DNA from 2 places in the Microbacterium sp. KNMS genome. Region 2 is predicted to be linked to the other one. Evidence: predicted binding sites of a transcription regulator. Region 2 holds the regulator's gene; the other holds the start of a gene.

Region 1 (5,556 bases), on a different contig from region 2:
GCCGAGGAGCTGCTCGCCATCCTCACGCGCCTGCACGAGGCGGGCACGACCGTCGTCATCGTGACGCACGACCTCTCCGTCGTCGAGCAGCACGCGACGCACGTCGCCGTCGTCGCCGACGGCACGGTCGTCGGGTTCGGCGCGGCAGCGGATGCGCTCGACGACGCGGGGCTGCTCGCGCGCGCCGGTCTGCGCCCGCCGCCCCTGCGGCGCGTGCTCGCAGCGCACCCCGCGGCAGCGGCCGCGCTCGAGGCGGAGGTGCCCGCGTGACGATCGCCTCGTCCTCGGTCGCGCGCACCGCGCCATCCGTCCGCCGCCGCCCTCCCCTCCTCGCCCTGAATCCGCTCGCGAAGATCGCCGCCCCGCTGCCGGCGATGGCGATCGTGCTGCTGAGCCGCGACCTCGCGACTCCCGCCGCCTTCCTCGCGCTCGCGTGCGCGCTCATCCTCGCGGGCGCCCGCCTCACGCGGCGCGTCGCGCTCCTGCTCGGCGTCGCCCTGCCCACGGTGGTGCTCGCGGTCGGCGCGGGGTTCTCGATCTGGACCGACGCCGCGAGTGTCGCGGGGACGCCCGTCGTCGCGGAGATCGGCGGATGGCGGCTGCACGCGGGAGCGCTGGCCGTCGGCTTCGCGACGTCGCTGCGTCTCGCGGCGCTCCTCGCCCTCGCGCTCATCGGCGGCGCGACGACCGAGGGGCCCGATCTCGTGCGCGCCGCGATCCGGACGCTCCGGCTGCCGTACCGCATCGGCTACGCGGCGCTCGCGGCGTACCGGTTCGTGCCCCGGTTCCGGCACGAGCTCGAGCTCATCCGCGCGGCCCACCGCGTGCGCGGGCACCACGGCGGCCGGGGCCCGCTCGCGGCAGTGCGACGCGGATTCGGCACCATCGTGCCGCTGCTCGCGGGAGCCATCCGGCATGCCGAGCGCGTCGCCCTGGCCATGGATGCGCGCGCGTTCGGCGCCCATCCCACGCGCACCGAGCGGCACGTCGTGCTCTGGCGCACCCGCGACACCGTCTTCGTCCTCGCCTTCTGGGCGTGCACCGCCCTGCTCATCGCGCTCATCCGCCCGTTCGGCTGACGCCCCGACCCGAAGGAACGCCATGGCCGTCGCCAGCCGACTCGTGAAGCCCGAGACGCAGGAGCTGCTGCGCCTGACCGTGCTGCGCACGCAGCGACTCTCCCCGCACTGGATGCGCGTCACCCTCGGCGGCGGCGACATCGCGCGCTTCCGCCCGATGGGCTACGACCAGTGGTTCCGGATCTTCCTCCCCGTGCACGGGGAGGCGGGGCTCGAGCGGGTGCCCGCGAAGGCGAACCGCCTCTTCGGGTACCTGAAGTTCCTGCGGATCCCCGAGGGGATGCGGCCCGCGATGCGCAGCTACACCGTGCGCGCGTTCCGCCCCGCGGATGGCGCGGCGGGCGCCGAGCTCGACGTCGACTTCGTCGTGCACGAGGCTCCGGACGGCTCGATGGGCCCCGCGCCGAGGTGGGCGGTCGCCGCGCAGCCGGGCGAGGACGTCGCGATCATCGACGAGGGCCTCGTCTTCCATCCCGAGCGCGGCACCGATCGCGTGGTGCTCGTCTCGGATGAGACGGGGGCGCCGGCGATCGCGGGCATCTGCGCATCGCTCCCCGCCGACGCGACCGGCCTCGCGATCATCGAGGTGCCGTCGCACGACGACGCGCTCCCGTTCGCGCACCCCGAGGGAGTCGCCGTGCACTGGGTCATCCGCGAGGATCCGCACACCCGCCCGGGCGCCGCCGCCCTCGCGGCGCTGCGCGATGCCGCGCTCCCGACCGAGCGCTTCCACGCCTTCCTCGTCGGGGAGCAGCAGCTCGCCACCGGCGCGCGACGGCTCCTCGTCCACGAGCGCGGCGTCGACAAGGCCGATATCGGCTTCTGCGGATACTGGCGGGTCGGGGCCGGCGCGGGCGGGTGACCGAGGCCGCTCAGTCGGCGTAGTCGGGCGCAGCGGGGAGCCCGAAGAACTCCTCGAGCGTGTGGTAGCCGCCCTCGTGGTAGGCCTGCGCGAGCTCGACCCCGATGTAGCGCAGGTGCCACTGCTCCGGGTTGTAGCCGGTCGTGTCGGTGTGGCCGCTCTCGTAGCGGACGATCCAGCCGTGCCGCCACGCGTTCTCGACGATCCAGTCGCCCTGCGGCGTGCCGGCGATGTCGTAGATCGTGCCGCAGCCGCCCGACGTGCAGGCCACGACGTCGGCGGCGAGACCGAGCTGGTGCTCGCTGAAGCCCGGGCGCGCGGAGATCGCCTCGGCGCCCTCCTCTCCGAGCGCGCCGATCTGCCCCTGGAACGTGCTGACCTGGGTCTGATACGAGCGGTACCCGCTCTGGAGCGCCACGTCCCCCGCGCCCGATGCGGCGGCATCCGCCACGAGCGCGTCGAGAGCGGCGGCCGCGTCCGGCCGCAGGCCGCCGCCGACGAGGCTCCGCGTACCCGCGGGCACCATCACCTCGGGGGCGTAGTCGATCGGGTTCACGGGCCGCTGCTTGTTCACGACGACCCAGGGCTGCGTCGGGTCGTCGAGGCGGATGCACGAGGCGCCCTCCGCCGCGGCCTCGCGGAACTCCTCCGCTCCGCCGAACGCGGCGATGACCGCGGCGGCGTCTCCGGCCGCCGCTGCGGCGGGCGACTGGCACGGATCCTCCGCGACGACCACCTCGAACTGCGGCACGGGCAGCGACTCGATCGAGCCGGGAGGCGTCTCGACGGGCGCCGGCGACGCCGTCTGCACGGACGACGCGTGCGCGGGGCGCTCGTCGTGGGCGACCGACCAGACGGCACCCAGGACGCACGCGGCGACGACGCCCGCTGCGGTCGCGAGCACGACGAGGCCGCGCCCCGAGAGCAGCCGCGGCGGCCGCGCCGCATGTCGCGCGACGAGCCCGCGGCGCCGTGCGTAGCGCCCGTTCGTCATGCCCCCATTGTCGCGGACCCGACCCTGACGATCCTCCGACTCCCCAGATCGAACTTCTGTCCAGTGCAGACTTGACATCAGTTTCGGATATCTGTTCTATGGAGGGATGAGGTGGCAGGGGCAGCGTCTGGGTGCCGTGGACGCATCGGCACTCCCCGGTCTCGACCGCGTCGACGCCGGCGTGCGGACCGTCACCACACCCGAGTTCGCGGGGATGACGTTCCACGAGGTGATGGCCAAGTCGGCGCTGAACCACGTTCCCGGGCCGAGCTCGATGCCGTTCGACTGGACGATCAACCCGTATCGGGGCTGCAGCCATGCCTGCGTGTACTGCTTCGCTCGCGGAACGCACGAGTACCTCGAGCTCGACGCCGGGCGCGACTTCGACTCCCAGATCGTCGTGAAGGTGAATGTCGCAGAGGTGCTGCGGCGCGAGCTCTCCCGCCCGTCGTGGCAGCGCGAGCACGTCGCGCTCGGCACGAACACCGACCCGTACCAGCGAGCGGAGGGGCGCTACCGGCTGATGCCCGACATCATCGATGCGCTCGCGGACTCGGGGACGCCGTTCTCGATCCTCACGAAGGGCACGCTGCTGCGGCGGGATCTCCCGCAGCTCGCGAGGCGCAGAGCGGATGTCGACATCTCGCTCGCGATGTCGATCGCCGTCTACGACGATGCGCTCCAGCACGCGATCGAGCCGGGGACGCCCTCGGCGCAGGCGCGGCTCGACACGGTCCGCGCGGCGGCCGACCTCGGATTCCGGGTGCAGGTCTTCCTCATGCCGATCGTGCCGCACCTCAGCGACTCGGTCGAAGCGCTCGACGATGCGCTCGCGCGCGTGAAGGCTTCGGGAGCGCACCGGGTCGTCTACGGCGCGCTTCATCTGCGGCCCGGCGTCAAGCCGTGGTTCTTCCAGTGGCTGCAGCGCGAGCATCCCGACCTCGTCCCCGCGTATCGCGGGCTCTATCCCGGGGCGTCCGTCGAGGCGCCGAAGGGGTACCGCACGTGGCTCGCGCAGCGCATCCGCCCGCTCATCCGCGCGCACGGACTGAACGGCTATGCCGAGGAGGACGAGCCCCCGCGCACACGCGTCACGCCGCGCGCGGCACCGCGGTTCATCGAGACGCGCTCGGCTCCGGCGGCGGCGCCCACGCTGTTCTGAGCGCTCACCCCGAGTACGACACGCCCCACCGCAGCACCCACTCCTCGCCGGGCGCGAGCCACGTGAGCGCTCGACCGGAGTTGAAGGCGTCGGCGGGGGCGGTCATCGGCTCGATCGCGACGGCCAGGTCGCGCCCGGGATAGTTCTCGGTCGTGAAGACCTGCACGAAGCCGAAGCTCTCGTCCTGCCACACGGTGAGCGTGCGCCCGTCGGGTGCGGTCAGAGTGGTGCGGGCGAGCCCGTCCTCCCCTCGCACGACGTCGCCGTACGCGCGATCGAGCGCGACGTCGCCGAGGCGCACGCCGCCGCGGAGGTCTGTCGCGTCGTCGACGTCGTGCTCGGCGACGGGCAGCATCCGGTCGTCCACCTCGAACCAGGTCGTCCCCGGCGCAGCGATGACGAGATCCGCCGTGTCGACGCCGCCGATCTCGAAGAACGGGTGAGTGCCGAGCGCGACGGGCGCCTCGCCATCTCCCGCATTCCGGATGCGGTGCGTCACCGCGAGCCCGTCGTCGACCAGGGTGTAGGTCACGCTCGTGGCGAGGGTGAACAGGTAGCCGGTCTGGGGATAGACGACGGCCGACAGCGTCGCCTCGGCGTCGCCCGCGACGATCTCGTACGGCGCGAAGCGGAGCAGCCCGTGGCTCGCGTTGCCGTACTTCGGCTCGGAGATGCCGAGCTGCTCCGTGGCGCCGCGCTGCGACCAGCGTCCGTCGCGGATGCGGTTCGGCCATGGCACGAGCACGATGCCCGATGCGGATGGCGTCCGCTCGCCTTCCGGGTACCGCGACACGAGGTCGACGCCGCCGACCGTCAGCGCGCGCAGCGACGCCCCGACCTGCGCGATCTGCGCGGTGACCTCGCCCAACGCGCCCTGTGCCCGGAGAACGACCTGCTCGCCGGTCGGATCGATTCGCTTCATCGCCACTCCCTGCTTCCGCGACCACCCGCCGCATCCCCAGTATCGCGCTCCGCGGCCGTCCGAGCCCGCCGGCGCGGCTCGCTGGCGGCACTCGATCGAAGCAGATCGCGTCGGACTGCCCTATGCGAATCGACCGGTGGTCAATTCGATAGCCATTCGCGTCTCTCTTGAATGGGGTAGATTGAGCGCGCGACAAGTCAGGGGAAGCGAGTCATGCGCTCGCACTCGGCTTTCGCTTCAGCGCGAGCCGTCAGCGGCCGCGCCGCAACCGGCGACGGCCGTGCCCGATCCGCCGCGCATGTCCCCCGGCAGACCGAGCGCGTCACGGGTGTCGAACCCGTTCCGACACCCCCGCCAGTTGCGGTACGCCCCGTTCCAACTAGGGCGGCCGTTCCGGCGCGCCCGCCGGCACCGGTACCGCCGGCACACGCGATGCCGCCCGCGAGCACACCGGCGCAGCCTCCCACTGCGGCGCCGAGGCCGACCGCCACACCAGCGCCGGCTCCGCTCACGCGACGCGCAGCGCGAGATCGCCGG
Region 2 (5,556 bases):
AGGAACAGGGCGCCGCCGGCCCCGAGGAGGACGATCGACAGGGGAAGGCCCTCGCCCTGCCCCCACTCGACGCGGATGGCGACCGCGGGCGGCGGGACGACGATCGCCGTCAGGGCGATGCCGCCCAGGAGCACGACCGGGAGGAAGCCGAGCGGAGAGTCGTCGGCGCGCATGGTCGCGAGCCAGCCGAGCGCGGCGACGACCGGGCCCAGCGCCAGGACGAGCGACGCGAGCGGATCGGCGCCGAGCGCCGCGCCGGCGAGCGCGCAGACGACGAGCACGGCAGACACGCCCGCCGTGCGCAGTCGCGCGCCCTGCGCTGCCGCGCGGATGAGGTCGGCGCCGCCGATCGCGGCGAGCACGAGCGCTGTCAGTTCCATCGCGTCAGACCGTACCCCGCGGGTCGGACAGGCCCTCGATCTCGAGGGGCGGCACGCCGGGCGTCTCGAACCCGAGGACGGCGCCGAGGAACGCGACCTCGGCCTCGAACGAGCGGATGATCGCCTCGCGTCCGCGGAACCCGTGCGCCTCGCCCTCGAACAGGAGGTAGGCGTGCGGGACCCCGTTCGCCGCGAGCGCGTCGCGCAGCGCCTCGGCCTGCGAGGGCGGCACGACCGGGTCGTCCGCGCCCTGGAGGATGAGGAGGGGCGTGCGGAGCGCTTCGGGGCGAGACAGCGGCGATCGCCTCGCGTACAGCTCCTCCGCCTCGGGGAGCGGGCCGACGAGGCCGTCGATGTAGCGCGCCTCGAAATCGTGCGTCTCGGCGACGAGCATCCGCAGGTCGGCGACGCCGTAGCGGCTGATCCCGGCCGAGAACACGTCGGTGTCGGCGATCGCGCACAGCACGGTCCATCCGCCCGCGGATCCTCCGCGCACCGCGAGGCGCGCGGGGTCGGCGATGCCGGCTTCGGCGATGCCGCGCGCGGCGGCCGCGACGTCCTCGACGTCGACCACGCCCCATCCGCCCTTGAGGCGCTCGCGGTACGCGCGCCCGTAGCCGGTCGATCCGCCGTAGTTGACATCGAGCACGCCGATGCCCCGGCTCGTGAAGTACGCGACCGCGAGGGAGAGGTCGCCCGAGACGTGCGCGGTCGGGCCCCCGTGCACGAGCACGAGATACGGCGGCAGGTCGCCCTCGGGGCCCGTCGCGAGCGGGTTCGTCGGCGGATACGCGAAGGCGTGCACATCCCCGCGCGGCCCGGGGAACGACAGCGGCAGAGCCTCGGGCATCCACGCCGGGTCGAGGTCGGTCTCCCCGCCGCGCACCGGCGCGAAGGTCCGCGCGTCGACGTCGAGGAGCCAGATGCCGCCCGGCGTCCGCGGGCCGGCGCCCGACAGCAGCAGGCGCGCGCCGTCGACGTCCTTGACGAGCATCTGCCCGAGCGGCGTCTCGAGCTCCGTCACCGCCCGCGTTCCGGGATCGACGAGCACGAGCCGGTCGCGTCCGTTCGTCTGCACCGCGGCGATCCGACCGTCCTCGAGCCGCGCGTACCAGCAGGTCCCGAGATTCCAGAGCGGCCCGCCCGTGTCGGCGTCGGCAGGCAGGAGCGGCTCCACGACGGCGCCTCCGGCCGCGTCGAGCCGGGCGCGGCGGAGGTTCCATCGGGCAGGGCCGCCGGGCGCGGCAGGAGGGTCCGCGACGAAGAGGAGCTCATCGTCCGCCGCCCATTCGGGCTGCAGCGCCGACACATCCTGCCCGTCCGCGACGCCGCGCCCGCCGGCGAGTGTTGTCCAGCGGCGCACGCGCCCATCCGATTCGATGCGCCCGACGCGCAGCTCCGCGGCATCCCACGGCATGTCCGGATGGTCCCACGCGATCCACGCGAGCCGGCCAGCGCGCGGTGCGGGGTAGGCGACGAAGTCGCTCCCTGCGACGACGCTCACGATCGCGGACGCGTCCTCCGCCGCGCTGCCGTCGAGCGGGATGACGACGATGTCGCGACGGGGAGCCCCCGTGGCGCCCTGCGTCTCGCGGACCGCCCACAGTCGGCCCTCCGCGAGGACGAGGTCGCCGAACGCCATGCCGGTGCCAGCGGGCGTGAGCGGGATGGGCTCCGCATCGGCCGTGCGCAGGTACACGCGCTGATCCGACTGCTCGACGAAGAGGAGTGCGCCGTCGTCGGCCGCGGTCCACGCGCCGCCTCCGTACTCGTGGACGCGAGACCGCGCGCTCCAGGGCGCGGGAAGAACGCTCGCGCCGTCGCTCGCCCGCAGCACCGCTGTGCGCCCCCGCTCGGCCGCGACGCCCTCGGCCCACCACACGTCGCCCCCGACGAACCGCGCGTCGCCGAGGCGCGGGGAGTTCCCCGCGATGTCGGACGCCGCGATGGGCGACGGCCACGAGCCGAACGGGAGCGTCTGCGTCATGTCCTCCACGGTAACCGGCGACGTTCCGACACGGAGCGTCACAGATGCTCCCGCGCCCGCGCGCGGGCGACTACGGTCGGGAGAGGAGAGGCCGGATGCGGCGGCAGGGGATCGCCGCGGCGACCGGAGAGCACGGAGGAGGGACATGGCGACGTCGGCCACGCCGTTCTCGTTCGAGCTGTACCCGCCGCGCACGCCCGCGCGCACCGCGGCTCTCGAGGAGACCATCCGCCGCCTGGCCGCCGCGGGACCGGACTTCCTCTCCGTCACGTACGGCGCGGGCGGCTCCACGGGCGGTGCGTCGCTGCGCGTGCTGCGGTGGATCCGCGAGAACACGGACGTCGAGCCGCTCGCTCACCTCACGTGCGTCGGCAACGACTACGCGACGGCGAGCGCCCTCATCCGCGAGTTCCTCGACGCGGGCATCCTCAGCTTCCTCGCCATCCGCGGCGACCCGCCCGCCGGGAAGGACGAGGACGACGCGTTCCTGGGCGACCTGCGCACCTCGGCCGAGCTGGTCCAGCTCATCCACCGCGTGCAGGCCGAGCGCGCTCCCTACGGCGAGACGACGATCCCGGGCGTTCCCGAGGCGGTGCGGGTGGACCGCGCCCCGCGTGCGCGCACGCTCGTCGCGGCCTTCCCCAACGGGCATCCGCGCTCGCGCCATCCGCTCGAGCACCTCGATGCGCTCCTCGCGAAGCAGGCGGCCGGCGCAGAGGCGGCGATCACCCAGCTCTTCTTCCATGCCGACGACTACCTGCGCTTCGTCGATCGCGCCCGGGCCGCGGGCGTGACCATCCCGATCCTCCCCGGCATCATGCCCGTGACCTCTCCCGCCAAGCTCGCGCGCATGCTCGAGCTCACGGGCGAGCCCCTGCCGTCGGAGCTGTCGATCGCGCTCGAGGTCGAGCCGACCCCCGAGGGCCGCAGGGAGATCGGCATCGCCTACGCGGCGGACCTCGCGCGCGAGGTGCTCGCCGGCGGGGCCCCCGGCATCCACCTCTACGCCTTCAACGAGCACGAGACGGTGCTCGCGGTGCTGCGCGAAGCCGGGGTCGCGCTGCGCGAGACCGCGGCTTCCTGACCGCCGGTTCGCTCCCGGCACACGAGGAGGGCGGGAGCCGACCGGCTCCCGCCCTCCTCGTGTGCGCCGTCAGACCGCGCGCAGGATAGCGACGACCTTGCCGAGGACCACAGCGTCGTCGGCGAGGATCGGCTCGAACGCCGAGTTGCGCGGGAGGAGCCAGGTGTGGCCGTCGCGCTGACGGAACGTCTTGACGGTCGCCTCGCCGTCGACCATGGCCGCGACGATGTCGCCGTTCTCCGCCGTGCCCTGCGACCGGATGACGACCCAGTCGCCGTCGCAGATCGCCGCGTCGATCATCGACTCGCCGCTGACCTTGAGCATGAAGAGCTCGCCCTTGCCGACGAGCTGTCGGGGGAGGGGGAAGATCTCCTCGACCTGCTGCTCGGCCGTGATCGGGACGCCGGCGGCGATGCGGCCGACCAGCGGCACGAGAGCGGCGTCGCCGACCGCGGGGCCCGAGTCGGCCGGGTTCTCGGCCGCCGAGCCCGGGAGATCGATGAGCACCTCCATCGCGCGGGTCTTGCCGGGGTCGCGGCGCAGGTAGCCGCTCAGCTCGAGCTGCCCGAGCTGATGCGTCACGCTCGAGAGCGACTTCAGTCCGACCGCGTCGCCGATCTCGCGCATGCTCGGCGGGTAGCCGTTGTGCTGGATGGAGCGCTGGATGACCTCGAGGATGGCCAGCTGCTTGTCGCTCAGGTTCTTGCGCCGCCGCGTGCGCGGCTTCTCCTCGCGCGTGCCCGCATCCGTCATGTCGTGCTCCTTCGCTGCCCCGCTCGAATGTCGGAGGTGCGTGATGTGGTGGTCCCGTCAGGACGACGCTAGCGGATCTCGACGGGATTCCGGGAGATTTGTTCGAGCGTGTCTCGCAGAAGTCGCGAAACCTGTTCGAAGAGAGTTCTTGACACCGCGACCACATCGAAGATAGGTTCGGAACATCACTTCGGGTCCGTCTCTCCCGGCCGAGCAGGCGGACTCGAAGTGATCTACAGGAAGGAACCGCCATGCGCACGACCAGCTCCGCTCCGGCACGCTCGACCCGCCTCCGACTCACGGTGCGCGGCCGCCGGGTCCTCGCCGCGCTCGCCGCGGCTCCGCTCGTCGCGGCGATCGGATTCGGGGTGCTCAGCGGCGGCGCGGCCCTCGCCTCGCGCGAGGACAGTGCGCCTGTCGGCACCTTCGACACCGTCACGGTCATGGCGGGCGACACCCTGTGGGACATCGCGCAGGCGGTCGCCCCCGAGGCGGACCCGCGCGACGTCGTCGACGAGATCCTGCACCTCAACCAGCTCCCGGGGAGCGACATCGCCGCGGGGCAGGAGATCGCCATCCCCGCCGCCTACTCGACGGGCGAGTGAGTCCGTCGCGCGCTCTAGCATGGACGGGTGACCGTCTCTCTCGATGACCTCCCCCTGCGCGACGACCTCCGCGGACAGCAGCCCTACGGCGCTCCGCAGGCGCCGCTGCCTGTCGCGCTGAACGTCAACGAGAACACGCACCCGATCCCCGACGAGGTCGCCGACGACATCGCGGACTCGGTGGCCCTCGCGCTGCGGGATGTGAACCGCTACCCGGATCGCGAGTTCACGGCGCTCCGCGAGGGGTTCGCGGAGTACCTCGGGCACGGGCTCGAGCCCGAGCAGATCTGGGCCGCGAACGGCTCGAACGAAGTGCTGCAGCACCTCCTCCAGGCGTTCGCCGGACCGGGGCGGACGGCGTTCGGCTTCGCCCCCACCTACTCGATGTACACGCTGCTGACGCGCGGCGTCGGCGCGACGTTCGTGTCGGGGGAGCGGGGGGCGAACTTCTCCCTCACGCCCGCGAGCGCGGCCGCGCAGGTCGCGGAGGCCCGGCCCGACGTCGTGTTCCTGTGCGCACCGAACAACCCGACAGGGACGCCGCTCGAGAACGACGTCGTGGAGGCCGTCTACGACGCGACCGACGGCATCGTCATCGTCGACGAGGCGTACCGCGAGTTCGCACCCCGCGACGTGCCGTCGGCGCTCCAGCTGCTGCCCGGGCGGCCCCGGCTCGTCGTCTCGCGCACCATGAGCAAGGCGTTCGCCTTCGCGGGCGCGCGCGTCGGCTACCTCGCCGCGGACCCC

Evidence for each region. The regulator LexA, encoded in region 2, represses DNA repair genes until DNA is damaged. The targets are predictions, from matches to a motif close to TCGAACANNTGTTCGA.
Region 1: a site for LexA is predicted at 3,019-3,034, ahead of ACWXWW_RS11975 (Rv2578c family radical SAM protein). Genes of this name have one in related genera too.

The regions. Positions count from the first base shown of each region.
Region 1 is NZ_JBSQBP010000018.1:6,674-12,229, reverse strand. Features, by position in the region: gene ACWXWW_RS11995 (ABC transporter ATP-binding protein) at 1-270, shown strand, start outside; gene ACWXWW_RS11990 (energy-coupling factor transporter transmembrane component T) at 267-1,079, shown strand; gene ACWXWW_RS11985 (siderophore-interacting protein) at 1,102-1,941, shown strand; gene ACWXWW_RS11980 (M15 family metallopeptidase) at 1,952-2,935, opposite strand; gene ACWXWW_RS11975 (Rv2578c family radical SAM protein) at 3,042-4,097, shown strand; gene ACWXWW_RS11970 (aldose 1-epimerase family protein) at 4,102-5,019, opposite strand.
Region 2 is NZ_JBSQBP010000001.1:25,694-31,249, reverse strand. Features, by position in the region: gene ACWXWW_RS00160 (hypothetical protein) at 1-380, opposite strand, end outside; gene ACWXWW_RS00155 (alpha/beta hydrolase family protein) at 385-2,367, opposite strand; gene ACWXWW_RS00150 (methylenetetrahydrofolate reductase) at 2,513-3,451, shown strand; gene lexA (transcriptional repressor LexA) at 3,521-4,204, opposite strand; gene ACWXWW_RS00140 (LysM peptidoglycan-binding domain-containing protein) at 4,456-4,809, shown strand; gene ACWXWW_RS00135 (histidinol-phosphate transaminase) at 4,837-5,556, shown strand, end outside.